3 regions of the Allobosea sp. 05T438 genome follow, and region 3 is predicted to be linked to each of the others. Evidence: predicted binding sites of a transcription regulator. Region 3 holds the regulator's gene; each other region holds the start of a gene.

Region 1 (6,044 bases), on a different contig from region 3:
CGATGGTCGATTGCGCGAGCTTGGCCTTGGCAAGCTGGACGCGCGCCTCGCTGGAGGCGAGCCGCGCCGTCGACTCGTCGAGCGCGACCTGCGTGCCCGAGCCGCGCTGCACCAGCGCCCTCAGCCGCTCGTTGGTGTCGCGCGCCAGCCCGAGATCGGCCAGCGCCTGCTTCAGCTCGGCATCGAGGATGGCGGTATCGAGCTTAACCAGATCCTGACCGGCCTTGACCCGCTCGCCCTCCTTGAAGCCGAGAGCGACGACGCGGCCGGCGATTTCGGAAGCGATGATCACGGATTCATCCGCGGCGAGCGTGCCGAGCGCCTCGACCTCCTCGTTGACGGTCATCGTCTCGACGGAAGCCACCTCCACCGGCACGGCGCGCGGCCCGGAAACGGCGCTGGCCTGGGCCTGCTGCGTGCCGGCACGCTGGTTGCGGTAGGCGTAATAGCCGCCGCCGGCGAGCGCCGCGACCACGACGAGGAGAACAAACCGCTTCATAAGACTGGACGCTCCGATACCGCGCGACTATCTTAGACTGGACAGTCTAGTTTGATAAGAGGCCACCTGCGCGGGGGAGCATGGCTGATACCCCTCTCCGCCGTCACCGGGCGACCTCTCTCAACGAACCGGCAGACGCCGAGGCAAGACCCGTGCCGAAACCCCTCCGGCGAAACGGCACCAAGACCCGCCTGCTCGACTCCAACCAGACCGAAACGAACCCGGCCAAATCCCCTTCCGCCGAACGCGGGCGCCCCGACAAGCACGACGCCATCACCCGCGCTGCCGCCGAAACCTTCCTCGCGGAGGGGTTCGAACGCGCGAGCCTCGACCAGATCGCCCATCGGGCCGGTGTTGCGAAACAGACGATCTACAGCCATTTCGCCGATAAGGAAGCGCTGTTCAAGGCGATTTGTGCCGGCCTCACGGAAACGTTGACTCTGCCGCTCGAGCAGGCGTCGCCCGCCGCCGATCTGCGCAGCGCCCTGGCGCGCCTGGGCGAGGACATGCTCAAGCTCATGCTGCGCCCGGCCTCCCTCGATCTGCACCGGCTCGTGGTCAGCGCCTCGCCGCGCTTTCCCGAGCTCGGCCGCGTCGCCTATGAGGCTGGCGCCAAGAGAATGAGCGCCGCGATCGTGACGCTGCTCATCGAACGGTCACGCGTCGGCGACGGCGTCGCCCGGCCGCTCGGCCTCGCCGAAGCTGATCTCCTCGCCGAGCAGTTCGTCGGCATGCTGCGCGGCCTGCATCAATTGCGCGGCCTTCTCGGGGTCAAGCCGATGCCGGCCGCCCAACGGAAAGCCTATGTGCGCGCCTGCGTCGATGCGCTGCTGAACTCGCTCTGACAAGGCCTTCGGGGCCGCCCAACCGCGCTTTCGGCCACTGTCACGCCGCTGTCATCAGCGGCCGCTAGCTCTCGTCGCCATGGAGACGCGTTGCCCCCCGGCTTGGGCCGGACGGGGCTGCGCTCATGCCCGCATCGTGCGCGAGAACCCACCACATGCTGCGTATCGAAGGTCTGACCAAGCGCTTTGGCGACAAGAACGCTGTCGACAATGTCTCGCTGTCGATCCCGAAGGGAGAGATGGTTGGCGTGATCGGCAGGTCCGGAGCCGGCAAATCAACCCTGCTGCGCATGCTGAATCGGCTGGCCGAGCCAACCTCCGGCCGGATCGCCTGCGAGGAGCAGGAGGTCACGGCGCTGAAGGGGGCCTCGCTGCGGCGCTGGCGCCGTGACACGGCGATGATCTTCCAGCAGTTCAACCTCGTCGGCCGCTTGGACGTGCTGACCAATGTGCTGCTCGGGCGCCTGAACCACCGCTCCGCCGCCCTGACCCTGGTCAAGAGCTTCTCGGAAGACGACAAGATCCGCGCCATTGCGGCGCTCGAGCGTCTCGATATGGGGCATCTGTTGGCACAGCGCGCCGAGACCCTGTCCGGCGGCCAGCAGCAGCGCGTCGCCATCGCCCGCGCGCTCGTCCAGGAGCCGCGCATCATCCTCGCCGACGAGCCGATTGCCTCGCTCGACCCGCGCAACACCCAGGTCGTCATGGACGCGCTGTTCCGCATCAATCGCGAGGACGGCATCACCGTGATGTGCAACCTGCACGACCTCGACATCGCTGCGAAGTATTGCGACCGGCTGATCGGCATGTCGGCCGGCAAGGTGGTGTTCGACGACGTGCCGCAGGCGCTGACCCGCGAGGTCGCGGCCGAACTCTACGGCATCGAGGCCAAGGATGCCGGCGCCGAGGCGCTGGATGCGCTCGACGCCATCGCCGCCTCCGAAGCGAAGCGCGCGCGCCAGAAGATCGCCTGACAAGCGAAGGATCGCCGGCGCGGCCGGAGGCCGCCGCTGCGAGAAGACCAGCCCGACAGCAACCAGGAGCAGACCCAATGCTGACCCGTCGCCATACCCTCAAGCTCGCGGCCGCCGGCCTCGCGGCCGCCGCTGCCCCGGCCTTCGCCCAGGACTGGAAGGCGAAGTATCCGGAGCTCGTCTTCGCGATCATCCCGGCCGAGAATGCCTCGGGCGTCGTCGAGCGCTACACCCCCTTCGTGAACTACCTCGCGAAGGAACTCGGCACCAAGGTGACGCTGCGCATCGCCAATGACTACGCCGCGATCATCGAGGGCCAGCGCGCCGGCAACATCCATATCGGCATGTACGGCCCGGCTTCCTTCGCCCGCGCCCGCATGACCGGCGCCAAGGTCGATGCCTTCGCCATCGAGACCAATCTCGACGGCACCAAGGGCTATCACTCGGTCTTCTACGTGAAGAAGGACTCGCCCTACCAGAAGGTCGAGGACCTCAAGGGCAAGAATCTCGGCCTCGTCGATCCGAACTCCACTTCGGGCAACAACGTGCCGCGCTTCGTCCTCAACCAGATGAAGATCGAGCCGGAAACCTTCTTCTCCAAGGTCGTCTACACCGGCAGCCACGAGAACGCGGTCATCGCGCTGCAGCAGGGCACCGTCGACATCGCCGCCAACTGGTGGAACGACGAGCAGGAATCCAACCTGCAGCGCATGGCCCGCAAGAACATGGTCAAGGCCGACGACTTCCGGATCATCTACAAGTCCGAGCAGATCGTGAACTCGCCGATGGCCTATCTCACGGACCTGCCTGATGACCTCAAGGCGAAGATCCGCGACGCGGTGCTGAACCTCGCCACCAAGGACAAGGCCGCCTTCGACAAGATCTATGAAGGCAAGCAGGGCCCGCTCGTCGCCGTCGACAACAAGGCCTACGACCCGATCATCGAGCTCAACAAGTTCGTCGACGACCTGCGGAAGAAGAAGTCGTCGTAAGCAGCACGCACGCTCGCCGTCATGGTCGGGCTTGTCCCGACCATCCACATCTTCCCTGCCTTTTGCAGCTTTCAAGACTTGGATGCTCGCCACAAGGGCGAGCATGACGGTTGCGGCGCGACTTGGCGCCCTCTCCGGTAACGGACGCTCATGACCCTCGCGATCGACCGCAACGACCCGGCCATCCGGGCCCATGCCGAGACCTATCGTCAGGCGGCCGTGGCCAAGCGCCGGCAGGCCTTGATCGGCGCCGCCGTGTTCATCGTCTGCGTCCTGCTCGCAGCGCGGGGCTCGGAAGTCGATCTCGGCAAGTTCGCCGAGAACATCCACCGCTTCCCGAAATACATCTTCGAGACGCTGCCGACGCTGCGCCTCTCCAGCCTCGGCGCCGACCTCGCCGAATGGTACTGGGGCCTGAAGGGCTGGCTGAAGCTGCTCTGGCAGACCATCCTGATCGCCTATGTCGGCACCGTGCTCGGCGTGGTCGGCGCCTTCCTGTTCTGCTTCGCCGCGGCTGCCAATCTCGGCCGGTCCGCCTGGCTGCGCTTCGCGGTCCGCCGCTATCTCGAATTCTGCCGCACCGTTCCCGAGATCGTCTTCGCGCTGATCTTCGTCATCGCCTTCGGCCTCGGCCCGCTGCCCGGCGTGCTCGCCATCGCCATCCACACCATGGGCGCGCTCGGCAAGCTCTTCTCCGAGGTGGTCGAGAATATCGATCTGAAGCCGGTCGACGGCGTCACCGCCGCCGGCGGCAGCTGGTGGCAGATCGTGCGCTTCGCGGTGGTGCCGCAGGTGCTCTCGAACTTCGCCAGCTATGCGCTGCTGCGCTTCGAGATCAATGTCCGCGGCGCCTCGATCATGGGCTTCGTCGGCGCCGGCGGCATCGGCCAGGACCTGATCGAGGCCATCCGCAAATTCTACTTCACCGATGTCAGCGCCATCCTGCTGCTCATCATCGTCACGGTGATGCTGATCGACTACGGCACCGAGCGGCTGCGCCACGCCCTCCTCAGCCTGGAGCATGGCCGATGAGCCTCGCCTTCACCCCGGCCGAGCGCGCCGATATCCTCACCCGCCACCAGGCTGCGATCCGCGGCTCGCTCAAGACGAAGCTCGCCACGATCGGCACCGTCGTCGCCCTGCTCGGCCTCTTCCTCTACGGGCTGACGACGCTCGAGACCTCGCTCTGGAAGATCCTCGCCGGGCTCGGCAATCTCGGCTCCTTCGTCGCCCTGATGCTGCCGCCCAATCCCGGTTCCTGGACCCGCGCGCTGATCTTCGTGCAGGCGCTGTTCGAGACGATCGCCATCGCCTTTCTCGGCACCGTTCTGGCGGCGACGCTCGCTTTGCCCTTCGGCTTCCTCGCGGCCCGCAACGTCGTCGCCAACCGCGTGGTGCACTTCCTTGCGCGGCGCTCGCTCGACACGGTGCGCGGCGTCGATGCCCTGATCTGGGCGCTGATCTGGGTGAACGTCGTGGGCCTCGGCCCCTTCGCGGGCATGCTCGCGATCATGACCAGCGATCTCGGCGCCTTCGGCAAGCTCTATTCGGAAGCGATCGAGGCGGCCGATCGCAAGGCGGTCGAGGGCGTCGCCTCCGTCGGCGGCGGCAAGGCGCATGAGATCCGCTTCGGCCTGCTGCCGCAGGTGCTGCCGGTGATCGCGAGCCAGGTGCTCTATTTCATCGAGTCGAACACCCGCTCCTCGACGATCATCGGCATCGTCGGCGCCGGCGGCATCGGCCTCTATCTCGCCGAGACGATCCGGACGCTGGAATGGCAGCAGGTTTCCTTCCTGATCCTGCTGATCCTCGCCGCGGTCTCCGCCATCGACTTCCTGTCGAGCAAGCTGCGCTTCGCCATCATCGGCCGCCGGGCGAGGTGAAACCCCTGCCGTCCTTCTCGGGCGCAGCGAAGCGAAGACCCGAGAATCTCTCGCCGGAAGAGGCGCCCCATCGTCCTGAGATGCTCGGGTCAAGCCCGAGCACGACGGAGCCCTTCAATCCCCGAACGGCTCGATCACCATTTCCACGCGCTCGGCGGCGAAGACGCTGCTTACGAGATGCACCGGCGTCAGGTCCGGCAAGGCATCGACCGCAGTCGAGATCATCACGGCCGCCTCCGGCGCGATCTCCAGCAACTCCGCTTCAGGCTCGTCGGCAAGCCGTGCCGTCAGTCGCGTCGACAGGCGGACATAATCCGTGATGCCGTAAATCTTGAAAGCCGCCGTGATCGAACCGCCCGCTTCGCGATAGACCTTGTCGAAATCCGGAAAGCGCTCGACCGAGAGCCAATGCGTGCCCGTGCCCATCGGCACGCCATCGGCGAGACTCACGCCCCGTACACACCAGAGCGGCGTCCCGGTCTTCAGCTTGAGTGCCGCGCAAGCCGACGCCTCCCCCACCACCACCTCGGCCGAGAGCATGCGGCTCGTGCCGGTGATGCCGAGCTTGCCCATATTGGTGCGCATGCTGACGCGCCGGCCGATCGGATAGGGCAGGCGCGGCGCCATCACCTGCGTGCCGCGGCCGCGCGAAACCGTCACCAGCCCCTGCTCGGCGAGATGGCGGAACGCCTGCCGCACCGTGTGGCGATGCACGCCATAGCGCTCGGCCAGCGCGACCGAGGCCGGCAGCGTGTCGCCGAGCTTGTACTCGCCACGCGTGATCGCCTCCGCCAGTTCGTCGGCGATGCGTCGCCAGGCCGTACCGCCATCCCTTTCCGCGAGTGCTGCGT
Region 2 (6,044 bases), on a different contig from region 3:
CCAGCAGGATGATGCCGACCACGGCGCCCATCGGGAAATTCTGCTGGCCGACGACCTGCTTGTAGGCGTCGGTCGCCAGCACGTTGAACTGCCCGCCGATCACCTTGGGAATGCCGAAATCGGTGACGACCAGCGTGAAGACGACGAAGACGGCGCTGATCACGCCGTAGCGCGCGCCCGGGAGGGTGATCGTCCGGAAAATGCGCCAACGCGACGTGCCCATCGCCTCCGCCGCTTCGCGCAGCCGGCCGTCCGAAAGTGCGAGCGCCGTGACGAGGATCAGCATGGCGTGCGGAAAGCTGTAGAGCGCCTCCGCCGCGATGATGCCGACCGGGCCGTAGAGCGAGGCGCCCATCATCCAGGACTTGAGCAGCCCCTGGTTGCCGAAGACATAGATCAGCGCGAGGCCCGAAAGCAGAGACGGCGCGAAGACCGGGATCATCGCCGCCGCATAGAAGACGCCCTTCGCCGGAATGCAGCTGCGGCGCAGCGCATAGGCATAGAGAAAGGCGAGCGGCACTACGATCACCGTGGTCGCACTGGCGACCGCGAGGCTGTTGAGCAGAGAGAAGAACAGCGTCGGCGTCGTCGCATAGCTGACGAAATTCGCCAGCCCGACGAAGCGCCCCTGCGTATCCTCGAGACTCTTGGAGAGGAGCGCCCAGAGCGGCAGGGCGATGATGAGGACCAGCACCGCGCAAAGCGCGACGATCAGAACCGCGGCGACATGGCGCTCGCTGATCCGCACCGGCGATACCTTCACGGACGCATCGATCATCGTCAGCGGCGGGGCGAGGTCGCTCATCGTCCGCCCCCCGCAAAGACGTGCAGGGCCTCAGGCGGAAAGGCGACGGCGCGCACCTGCCCCGCGGTGATGCCGAGATCGCGCATCGCATTGGCCGAGAAATCGGCCGCGATGCGGGTCGAACGGGAGCCGGTCGGCTCCAGATGCGCCCGGCAGTAGGAGCCGAGGAAAGACAGGTCCCCGATCCGCGCTTCGAAGCGGTTTGGCGTATCGTCACCGATACTGCGGGTGCGAACCTCCTCCGGCCGCATCGCCAGCCGCACCGGCGTTCCCACGGCGAAGGGGGCCGCATTGGCGACGAGCAGGTCGAGTTCGTCCACACGGACCCGGCCGGGCCCCGTCACGATCGCATCCATGAAGGTCATGTGCCCGACGAAATCGGCGACGAAGGGGGTGGCGGGGCGCCGGTAGATCTCCTCCGGCGTGCCAACCTGCTCGACGGCACCGTCCCGCATCACGACGATGCGGTCGGCCATCGCAAGCGCTTCCTCCTGATCGTGCGTCACCATGATCGTGGTCACGCCGAGCCGCTGCTGCAGCGATCGCATTTCGTCGCGCAGGCGCAGCCGGACCTTGGCGTCGAGGGCGGAGAGCGGCTCGTCGAGCAGCAGCAGTTCGGGCGAGGTGGCAAGCGCGCGCGCCAGCGCCACCCGCTGCTGCTGCCCACCTGAAAGCTGAATCGGGTATTTCTTGCCCTGGTCGGGCAGGCCGACGAGCGTCAGCAACTCGTCGACGCGGCGGGCGATGTCGCCGGAGGAGCGACGCCGGTTGACGAGACCGTAGCCGATATTGTCGGTGACGGTGAGATTGGGGAAGAGCGCGTAGGATTGGAAGACGATCCCGAAGTCGCGCTCCGACGGACTTGCCCGCGACACGTCGCGCCCGCCCATATGGATGGTGCCGCCATCCTGCTGGTCGAGGCCGGCGATGGCCCGCAGCAATGTCGTCTTGCCGCAGCCGGACGGCCCGAGAAAGCAGACGAACTCGCCGCGGCGGATGTCGAGATCGATATCGTGCAACGCCCGAAACGCGCCGTAATTCTTGGCGAGGGCTCGGATCGAGAGGAATGGGGCCGTAGTCGTGGACATCGTGCCGACCTTCATCTGAACGGGCAGTGATCAGGCTCGCGTGCAACGGCGAAGCCGCTCTCTTGCGTCTTGCACAGACCATGCCGCCGGCAGCTTGCGCGGGCCGGCGGCATGGCAAGGCTCAGTTCTTCGGCGCCGCCTTGGATTCGTAGCGCTTCGACCATTCGGCGAGCACGCGCTCGCGATTGTCGGCCATCCAGGTCAGGTCGTTTTTGATCATCCCCGCCTCGGCATTGGCAGGATAGTTCGCCGGCTTGTTCTCGACACCCGGCGCAGCCACGATGGCGTAGGTCTTCGAGTAGAGTTCGTTCGCCTCCTTGGTCGTCGACCAGTCGGCGATCTTCTTGGAGACGGAGAGGTTCTTGCTACCCTTGACGATGGCGCTGGCTTCCATTTCCCAGCCCACGCCTTCCTTCGGAATCACGACCTCGATCGGCGCGCCTTTGCTCTTCTCGGAAGCGCCGCGCATGTCGAGCGCCAGACCGATGGTGCGCTCGCCGCGCGCCGCCTGCACGCAGGGCGCGGAGCCCGAATGCAGATATGCTGCGATGTTCTCGTGCAGCCCGTCCATGAACTTCCAGCCCTCGGCCTCGCCCATGCTCTGCAGCCAGCCGGCGACCATCAGATAGCCGGTGCCGGAGGAGGCCGGATGGGGCATCACGATCTTGCCCTTGAAAGCCGGGTTGAGCAGGTCCTTCCACGAGCTCGGCACGGGCACGCCCTTGGCCTCGGCGGTATTGTAGCAGACGACGCCGAGATAGGCGTCCATGCCGGTCCAGGTATAGGGGCTGTTGGCATCGCGGAACACCGGCTTCAGCGCATCGGCGCCGGCCGGCTTGTAGGTTTCCAGCAACCCGGCCTTCTCGAACATGAGCAGGCTCGATGCCGCCAGGCCCATCACCATGTCCGCCCGCGGATTGTCCTTTTCGGCCAGGAAGCGGGCGGTGATGACGCCGGTGGAGTCGCGGACCCAGACGACCTCCGCTTCGGGCACCGCCTTCTCGATCGAGGCCTTGAACGGCCCGAGTTGGTCGTTCTCCAGCGCGGTGTAGATCGTCACCTTCGTCTTTTGGGCCTGCGCGGCGCCGGGAAGCGCGAGTGCGAAAGCGCCGATAACACAGGAAGCAAGCCAGCTCTTCATTGTTCTCATCCCCTCGTTATGTTCAGTTTGGGCACTCTTTCGGCGCTTCATTCCCCTGGATTTGGAAAAGCCGGCGGGTCGAGCCGCCGGCTTTGGTCTTTCTTCGTCTTCAAGCGGTCCAGGGCATCGACCAGGTCTTGACGTTTGTGAAGGATTTCATGGCTTCGACGACGCCCTCCTTGTAGCCGAGGCCGGAATCCTTGATGCCGCCGAAGGGGGACATCTCGATGCGGTAGCCCGGGACCTCCCAGAGATTGACGGTGCCGACATCGAGTTCCGCGACGAAGCGCTGGATGTAATCGTAGCGGTTGGTGCAGATGCCGGAAGAGAGACCATAGGCGGTCGAGTTCGAGATCCGGATGACCTCGGCGATGTCGTCGGGCACGCGGACGATCGGGATCACCGGGCCGAAGGTCTCCTCGTGCACCAGCTCGCAATCATAGGGGATGCGGTCGACCACCGTCGGGTGGAACAGCGCGCCCTCGGCCCTCTTGCCGTAGAGCACCTCGGCCCCCTTCGTCACGGCATCGTCGACGCGGGCCTGGAAGAGCGCGGCCGAGCGGGCGTTGATAACGGTGCCGACATCGGTCTGCGGGTCCATCGGGTCGCCGCATTTCAGCTTCCTGGCCTTCTCGACCACCAGCTTGGAGAAGGCGTCGGCGACGCTCTCGACCACCAGGATGCGCTTCACCGCCGTGCAGCGCTGGCCGGAGTTCTTGGTCGCGCCGGTGACGGCGAGCTCGGCCGCCTTGTCGAGATCGGCATCCTCCATGACGATCAGCGGGTCGTTGCCGCCGAGTTCCAGCACGATGCGCTTGTAGCCGGCGGTATTGGCGATGTGCTTGCCGACCCTGACCGAGCCGGTGAAGGTCACCAGATCCGCGTCGGGATCGGTAATCATCGCATCGCCCATGGTCGAGGGGTTGCCGGTGACGACCGAGAGCATCTCCGGCGGCAGCCCGGCTTCGTAGAGCACATCGGCCAGCGCCAGCGCCGTCAGCGGCGTCAGTTCCGTCGGCTTCAGCACGAGGCGATTATTGGTCGCGATCGCCGGGGCCAGCTTGTGGCTGACCATGTTGAGCGGGTGGTTGAACGGGGTGATCGCCGAGATCACGCCGAGCAGCGGCTGGCGCGTCGTGAAGATCTTGCGCGCCTTGCCGTTCGGCGAGATGTCGCAGGAGAACATCTCGCCATCGTCCTTGATGGTGAGCTGCGCCGCGAAGGACCAGACGTCATAGGCGCGGCTGGCCTCGTAGAGCGAGTCCTTCCAGCACAGGCCGGCTTCCGCCGTGATCAGCTTGGCGAAGAGCTCCTTGCGGTCGCGCAGCAGTTCGGCTGTCTTCTGCAGGATCTGCTGGCGCTCGTAGCGCGTTAGCTTCGGCTTGAAGGCCCTGGCCTGCGCGAAGGCCTCCCGGACATGTTCGGGCCGAGCGGCCGGGATCAGGCCGACGACGCTGTCGTCATAGGGGTTGCGGACCTCGACCATGTCGTCTGTCGAGACCAGCTTGCCGGCGATCCGCATCGTCTCGCGCCGCACCGGCGGCTTCACCGTCGCGTTCATCTCAGCTCACCAGGTTCAGGGCGACGTCGAAGACGTCGAAATTGCGCAAGGTTCGGCCCTCCGGCACCGAGATCGGCCGGTTGGCGATCATTGGCACGCGCTGCTCGGTGATGCCGCCATGCGAGCGTAGCGGCTCGGTCAGGCCGGAGAGATCGTGCCTGTCGGGCGAGGTGCCGATGACCTTCTGGCGCGTCGAGACCACGACGACATCGCCGATCCGGTCGGCCGGCAGCTCGAAGCGCTCGCAGGCTTCCGCCGCGGTGACCGCGAGCGCGATGCCGTCGATGCCGGAGATGCGGGCCGCGACCTCAGACTGGTCGGCACCATCAGGCAGATAGACCGTGGCGAAGGAGCCGAGCGCGCCGTGATGGACGACATAGGGGTCGGTGATCGGCAGGATCACGCGCATCGTGCCCTTGCCGTACCATTCGTCCATCAGCGTTTGGAGATAGACCACATCCGGCTCGCCGTTCGGCAGGTGCTTGTCGTTCATGCCGTGGTCAGCGGTGATGACCAGTGTGCAGCCGAGCGCATCGAGCTGGCCGACGTAAGTATCGAACATGGCATAGAAGGAGTCCGCCATCTCCGAGCCGGGCGCCGCCTTGTGCTGCACATAATCGGTGGTCGAGAGGTACATCAGGTCCGGCTTGAAGCTGTCCAGCAGCTTGACGCCGGCGGCGAAGACGAACTCGGAGAGATCGGCCGAATAGACGGATGGCACGGGCATGCCGACGAAATCGAGCACGTCCGCGATGCCGTTCTCCGCCTTGTTGGCCTTGTCGGCTTTCTCCGAGGAGAAGGCGATCGCCGTGCCGCTGGTAAAATCGAGACCCTTGCCCAGCAGGGTGCGCAGCTTGTCCTTGGCGGTGACCATCGCGACCTTGAAGCCGGCCTTCTGGAACGCGGCCAGGATGGTCGGCGCCCGCAGGAAGCGGGCATCGTTCATCATCACCTCTTCCTTGGCCTCGCGGTCGTAGAAGAAGTTGCCGGCGATGCCGTGCACGGCCGGCGGGCGGCCGGTGATGATCGAGAGGTTGTTCGGGTTGGTGAAGCTCGGGATCACCGAATAGGCGTGGGTGCTGGCGCCGGTCTTCATGATCCGGTCGAGGTTCGGCGTCAGCCCCTTGGCACTGGCGGCCTCGATATAGGCCGGCTCCGAGCCGTCCATGCAGATCACCACCGTCGGGCGCTGCGGCCGCGCATATTCGCGATCATTTACAACGACATCCGATCCGATCTTCGTGTGCATTGTCATGGCTGGATCCTCACGCAGCCGACTTCAGGCCGACGCCCATCTCGGCCAGGACGTCCGAGACCGTGGCGACGAAGGCCTTCATATCCTGCGCACCGAGGGCGCCGATGCAGCCGATGCGGAAGCTGTCGGCGACTGTCAGCTTGCCGGGATAGATCACGTAGCCGGCATCCTTCAGCGTGTCGTAGAAGCGCTGG
Region 3 (6,044 bases):
GCGAAGCTCGCGCGACACGAGAAGGTCGGCATCCTCGCCGACCTCACCGATTTCACCGATATGACCCTGGCTGCCGCCTGGAAGGATGCGCGCTACAGCCTCGGCAAGCTCTGGGAGCTGCAGCGCTTCCCGCGCGAGGCGGTGATCACCGACAGGGGCTGGCTTGCCGCCTTCGTCGACCTGCTCAACCCAGCGATCCCCTTCGTGACCGTCCGCACCTTCAAGCCGGAGGAGTACGAGACCGCACTGACCTGGGCCGGTGACATCGAGGGCGGGCCAAACGCCTGACCGACAGGAGGACGCCATGACTGCTCACAAACGCAGATGGTCGGCCGATATCACCACCCGGAGCAACGCGCTCGATCTTGAGAAGGCGGTGTTCAAGCAGGGCGATCCGCGACGGATCGCACGTTCGCTGAAGCGGTCGGCTGAACACAGCCGGCTCCGCAAGTCGAGCCCCTATCGCTCGGCGATGTCGATGCTGACTTTCTACATCAACCGCGCCGGCCGGAACCTGCCGGCCGAGCGGCGCAGGACGCTGGAAGCGGCCAAGCACAGCTTGCGCCGCCTCTTCTACCGAGAGGGCTGAGGCTCCCGCCGGACCCTTTCAGGGATCGTCCTGAAGGGGGCTTCTCGCGGGGCGGCCACCCTTGCGGGCCGGATCATGCGATAGCTGCCGCCGCGCCAACACGGCGCGAAATGCGAGCGCGCTGCCGGGTTTCGTCGCCGGCAGCCAGCTTGCGGATGTCCGCCGGCTTCTCCGCATTCTCATGGGATGGGACAGGCCGCCGTTTCGGATGGTTTGCGGCGCCTTGGTCGAGGCCGACATGGGGCAGCCTCCTCAACGATCCTGCTGCACGTGTTGATGCGGGTGTTGCCCTGCTGGTCGGGCTGGCCCGGCCGGCGCTCGCCACCTGGCGCTGCGCATATCGTGCCCGGCATGATCCGGCTCGCCCGGGCCGTTGTCGCTTCGATTGGCCGGCGGGAATGGCGGCATCTTGCTCATGGCGACCTCCTCTGGCTCGCGCTGACTTTCAGGGTCAACGCGAGCGAGCAGGCGAGACTCACCGTAAGCTGCGATGAGGAGGAGAGCTGGAGCGCCGCTCAGCTGCGCGCAAAAGTCTCGTCGAAGGCGTAGCCGGCGCCGCGCACGGTACGCAGCGGGTCCTTGGTATTGGCGGGCGTGATCGCCTTGCGCAGCCGGCCGACATGGACGTCGACGGTGCGCTCGTCGATATAGACGTCGCGGCCCCAGACGGCGTCGAGCAGCTGGGCGCGCGAATAGACGCGGCCGGGCGCCTGCATCAGGAACTCCAGCAGCCTGAACTCGGTCGGGCCGAGATGCAGCTCGCTGCCGGCGCGGCGGACGCGCCGTGTGGTGCGGTCGAGTTCGAGGTCGCCGGCGGCAAGCAGTCCAGCGACATGGCCCGGCTTGGCGCGGCGCAGCAGCGCCTGGATGCGCGCGATCAGCTCCGGCAACGAAAAGGGCTTCACCACATAGTCGTCGGCGCCGGTCGCGAGCCCGCGCACGCGCTCGGTTTCCTCGCCCCGCGCGGTCAGCATGATGATCGGCACGCGCTCGGTGTCGCGCCGCGACCGCAGCCGGCGGCAGAGCTCGATCCCGGAGAGGCCCGGCAGCATCCAGTCGAGCAGCACGAGATCGGGGGTGTGGTCGCGCAGATGAAGCTCCGCATCGTCCCCGCGCGCCACGCTGTCCACCTCGAAGCCCTCGGCTTCGAGATTGTAGCGCAGCAGCAGGGTCAGCGGCTCCTCGTCCTCGACGATCAGGATGCGTGCGGCCATGATTCCTTGCCTCGCCTCAGCTGCCCGTGACCGCCTCGACTTCGATATTGGTCGTGTCGAGCTTCGGCCGATTCACGTCGAGCGAGTCGCCGGTGATGAGGTAATGGATCGTCTCGGCGATGTTGGTGGTGTGGTCGCCGATGCGCTCGATGTTCTTCGCGCAGAACAGGAGATGCGTGCAGAAGGTGATGTTGCGCGGATCCTCCATCATGTAGGTCAGGAGTTCGCGGAACAGCGAGGTGTAGAGCGCATCGATCTCGTCGTCGCGGCGCCAGACCTCGAGCGCCTTCTGCTCATTGCCTGCGGCGTAGGCGTCGAGCACGTCCTTGAGTTGCGCCTGCACGAGGCGGCTGATGTGCTCGAGCCCGACCACGGCGCGGTGCGGCGGCTGGAACTGGCCGGCGATGGCGACGGCGCGCTTGGCGATGTTCTTGGCGAGATCGCCGACGCGTTCGATGTCGGCCGCGATGCGGATCGCCGAGATCAGTTCGCGCAGGTCGTTCGCGAGCGGCTGGCGCCGGGCAATGGTCAGCACCGCCTTCTCTTCGACGTCCCGCTGCAGGTTGTCGAGGCGCTGGTCGGCGGTGATGATCTTCTGGGCGAGGCCGGTGTCGCGGCGCACCAGCGCCACGGTGGAGTCGCCCAGCATGCGCTCGGCCATGCCGCCCATTTCGGCAAGACTGCGGCGGATGCCTTCGAGATCGGTATCGTAGGAGCGGACGATGTGGTCGGTCATGGCGTTATCCTCAAAGCATTTTCAAGCGAAATCGGACCGGTTCGCGCGAAGAAAATGCGACAAACAAAGAACTCTGCCGCGGCTCAGCCGAACCGGCCGGTGACGTAGTCCTGCGTCTGCTTCTTGGCCGGGTTCATGAAGATGGTGTTGGTCGGCGCGAACTCGATGACCTCGCCCAGATACATGAAGGCGGTGTACTGCGAGATGCGTGCAGCCTGCTGCATGTTGTGCGTCACGATGGCGATGGTGAAGTCGCTCTTCAGCTGCTCCAGCAGGTCCTCGATCTTGCCGGTCGAGATCGGGTCGAGCGCGGAGGTCGGCTCGTCGAACAGGATCACTTCCGGCTTCTGCGCGATGGTGCGGGCGATGCACAGGCGCTGCTGCTGGCCGCCGGAGAGGCCCATGCCGGAGCTCTTCAGCTTGTCCTTGACCTCGTCCCACAGCGCGGCACGGCGCAGCGCGCCCTCGACACGGTCGTCGAGCTCGGACTTCGGCGGCTTCTCGTAGAGGCGGATGCCGAAGGCGACGTTGTCGTAGATCGACATCGGGAAGGGCGTCGGCTTCTGGAAGACCATGCCGACGCGCGAGCGCAGCTCGTTCACGTCGACGTCGTTGGAGATGATGTTGCGGCCATCGAGCAGGATCTCGCCGGTGGCCTTCTGCTCGGGATAAAGCGAGTAGATGCGGTTGAAGATGCGCAGCAGGGTCGACTTGCCGCAGCCGGACGGGCCGATCAGCGCGGTGACGTGCCGGTCGCGGAAATCGAGATTGATGTTCTTCAGCGCCCTGTGCTCGCCGTAGTAGAAATCGAGGTTCTTCACCGCGATCCGGACGGGCGCTTCGGCATCGAGCGTCTGCGGGGAGAGTTCAAGGGTCGAAAGCATCGACATGGTCCTCAAGGTCGGGCGCGACCGGGTTGGATTCAAGTCTTATTTGCCGCCAGCGACGACGCGGCGGGCAATGAGCGAAAGCAGCAGGATCGAGACCGTGATGATCAGCGATCCCGCCCAGGCGAGCTGCTGCCAGTTCTCGTACGGAGCAGAGGCAAACTGATAGATCGTGACGGGCAGGTTCGAGACGCCGCCAGCGAGCGAGGGCGAGAACCAGAAATTGTTGTTCAGAGCCGTGAAGAGCAGCGGTGCCGTCTCGCCAGCGATGCGGGCGAGCGCCAGCAGGATGCCCGTCATCATGCCGGCCTTCGCCGCACGCCAGGTCACGGAGGTGATGACGACCGAAGGCGGCGCGCCCAGCGCGGCCCCCGCCTCGCGCAGCGGGCCGGGGACGAGGTTCAGCATGTCCTCGGTGGTGCGCACGATGACCGGGATCGCGATGATGCCGAGCGCGACGCCGCCGGCCCAGCCGGAATAGCCGCGGAAGGGCTCGACCAGGATGACGTAGACGAACAGGCCGATCAGGATCGACGGCGCCGAGAGCAGGATGTCGTTGATGAAGCGGATCAGGTGCGCGAGCTTGGAACCCCTGCCGTATTCGGCGAGCCAGGTGCCCGCCAGAACCCCGATCGGGGTCGCGATGGCAATGCCGAGGAAGGTCAGCACGAAGGATCCGACGATGGCGTTGGCGAGGCCACCGCCTTCCGTGCCCGGGCCGGGAGTGACCGCGGTGAAGGTGGCGAGCGAGAGGCCGCCGATGCCCTTCACCAGCAACATGCCGAGGATCCAGAACAGCACGAAGATGGCGCAGAAAGTGAAGCCGGTCGCGATGATCTTCATCAGCCGGTCGGCGGTGCGGCGGGACTGGCGCACGCGCCCCCAGGGGGTGTGCGGCAGCTCGCGGGGCGTGGTCGTCATGGTCATGGACGAAAGACCTCAGTAGCGCTTGACGCGGGCGACCAGCAGCCGCGCGATGACGAGGACGACGAAGGTGACGAAGAACAGGATGCAGCCCAGCGCGATCAGCGCGTTGAGCTGCAGGCCCATCGCCTCGTTGAATTCGTTGGCGATGCGCGAGGCGATGGTCGAGCCGGGATCGAGGATCGAGGCCGACAGGCGGTTGGCGTTGCCGACGACGAAGGTGACGGCCATCGTTTCGCCGAGCGCGCGGCCGAGGCCGAGCATGATCGCGCCGATGATCGAGACGCCGGCCTGCGGCACCAGCACGTGGCGCACGACCTCCCATGTCGTCGCCCCGATGCCGTAGGCGCTTTCGCGGAGCACGGAGGGGATCTGCTCCAGCATGTCGCGGGTGATCGAGGCGATGAACGGCACGATCATGAAGGCCAGGATCAGGCCGGCGGTGAAGATGCCGAGGCCCGAGGGCGAGCGTGAATAGAGGATGGTGCCGACGACCGGCATGCCCTCGACGATGTTCGAGAGCGGGATCTGCACATAGGCCGCGAAGAGCGGCACGAAGACGAACAGGCCCCACATGCCGTAGATGATCGAGGGCACGGCGGCGAGCAGCTCGATCGCCGTGGCGACCGGCTTCTTGAACCAGCCCGGCGCCAGCTGGGTCAGGTAGACCGCAATGCCGAGCGAAAGCGGCACGCCGATCGCCAGCGCGATCAACGCCGTCGAGAGCGTGCCGACGATGGCCGGCCAGGCGCCGTACTGCTCGTTCTGCGTATCCCAGACGCTGGAGGTGATGAAACCGAGGCCGAACTCGCGGAAGGCCGGCCAGCCGCCGATGATCATCGAGATCATGATGCCGGCGAGCAGCACCAGCACGAGCAGCGCCGCCGCGAAGCTGGCATTGCGGAAGAAGAGGTCGAAGCCCGCCTTCGGCGTCCTGCGGGCGGCCGGCCTCGCGCCGGGGATGCTCGTCATGTCGGTTGCTGCGGTCATCCGCGGAGGCTCCGGTGTCGTGGCAGAGGTTGCCTGCAGCCGGTCACCCGACTCCGATCAACCTCAGCCCTCATCCTGAGGAGCGCTCCGCAGGAGCGTCCCGAAGGAGGCTCCAGTGCGCTCTGGATCATCCTTCGCGACGCCGCATACCGCGGCTCCTCAGGATGAGGGCTGCATGTATCGGTGAGGCGGGACTGGCCCGCCTCACCTTGTCGCTGGCAGCGATCAGAAGATCGGCTTGCCGGCGGTGTCGGTCACGCCCTTCCAGGCGTTGCGGACCTGATCCTTCACGGTCGACGGCAGGGCGACGTAATCGAGCTCGCTCGCCAGCTTGTCGCCGCTCTTGTAGGCCCAGTCGAAGAACTTCAGCGCGGCCTGCACCTCTTCCGGCTTCTCCGGCTTGGCATGGACCAGGATGAAGGTCGCCGAGGTGATCGGCCAGGCATCCGCGCCCTTCTGGTTGTTGAGCGAGATGCCGAAGCCCGGCTGCTCCTGCCAGTTGGCGTTGGCGGCGGCGGCCTGGAAGGCCTTCTCCTCAGGAGCCGGGAAGTTGCCGTCGGCGTTCTTCACCAGGGCGTGGGCGAGCTTGTTCTGCTTGGCATAGGCGTACTCGACATAGCCGATCGAGTTGGCGACCTGCTTGACCGAGGCGGAGACGCCTTCGTTGCCCTTGCCGCCGATGCCGACCGGCCACTGGACCGACT

The links. Region 3 encodes PhoB, which activates phosphate uptake and scavenging genes when phosphate is short. Its sites were predicted from a motif close to TGTCATNNANCTGTCAT; they were not measured.
Region 1: phnC (phosphonate ABC transporter ATP-binding protein) is a predicted target of PhoB. The motif match lies at 1,383-1,399, and genes of this name have one in related genera.
Region 2: AC1DIN_RS11470 (putative 2-aminoethylphosphonate ABC transporter substrate-binding protein) is a predicted target of PhoB. The motif match lies at 3,038-3,054, and genes of this name have one in related genera.

What each region holds. Positions count from the first base shown of each region.
Region 1 is NZ_JBFTKQ010000009.1:98,501-104,544, reverse strand. It holds gene AC1DIN_RS18625 (efflux RND transporter periplasmic adaptor subunit) at 1-499, opposite strand, end outside; gene AC1DIN_RS18620 (TetR/AcrR family transcriptional regulator) at 652-1,344, shown strand; gene phnC (phosphonate ABC transporter ATP-binding protein) at 1,500-2,318, shown strand; gene phnD (phosphonate ABC transporter substrate-binding protein) at 2,396-3,310, shown strand; gene phnE (phosphonate ABC transporter, permease protein PhnE) at 3,461-4,342, shown strand; gene phnE (phosphonate ABC transporter, permease protein PhnE) at 4,339-5,193, shown strand; gene phnF (phosphonate metabolism transcriptional regulator PhnF) at 5,308-6,044, opposite strand, start outside.
Region 2 is NZ_JBFTKQ010000004.1:163,586-169,629, reverse strand. It holds gene AC1DIN_RS11480 (putative 2-aminoethylphosphonate ABC transporter permease subunit) at 1-805, opposite strand, end outside; gene AC1DIN_RS11475 (putative 2-aminoethylphosphonate ABC transporter ATP-binding protein) at 802-1,893, opposite strand; gene AC1DIN_RS11470 (putative 2-aminoethylphosphonate ABC transporter substrate-binding protein) at 2,015-3,034, opposite strand; gene phnY (phosphonoacetaldehyde dehydrogenase) at 3,144-4,595, opposite strand; gene phnA (phosphonoacetate hydrolase) at 4,597-5,844, opposite strand; gene AC1DIN_RS11455 (2-aminoethylphosphonate--pyruvate transaminase) at 5,861-6,044, opposite strand, start outside.
Region 3 is NZ_JBFTKQ010000011.1:167,481-173,524, forward strand. It holds gene AC1DIN_RS20815 (SpoIIAA family protein) at 1-288, shown strand, start outside; gene AC1DIN_RS20820 (DUF3175 domain-containing protein) at 305-589, shown strand; gene phoB (phosphate regulon transcriptional regulator PhoB) at 1,105-1,803, opposite strand; gene phoU (phosphate signaling complex protein PhoU) at 1,820-2,539, opposite strand; gene pstB (phosphate ABC transporter ATP-binding protein PstB) at 2,623-3,429, opposite strand; gene pstA (phosphate ABC transporter permease PstA) at 3,469-4,353, opposite strand; gene pstC (phosphate ABC transporter permease subunit PstC) at 4,366-5,340, opposite strand; gene pstS (phosphate ABC transporter substrate-binding protein PstS) at 5,566-6,044, opposite strand, start outside.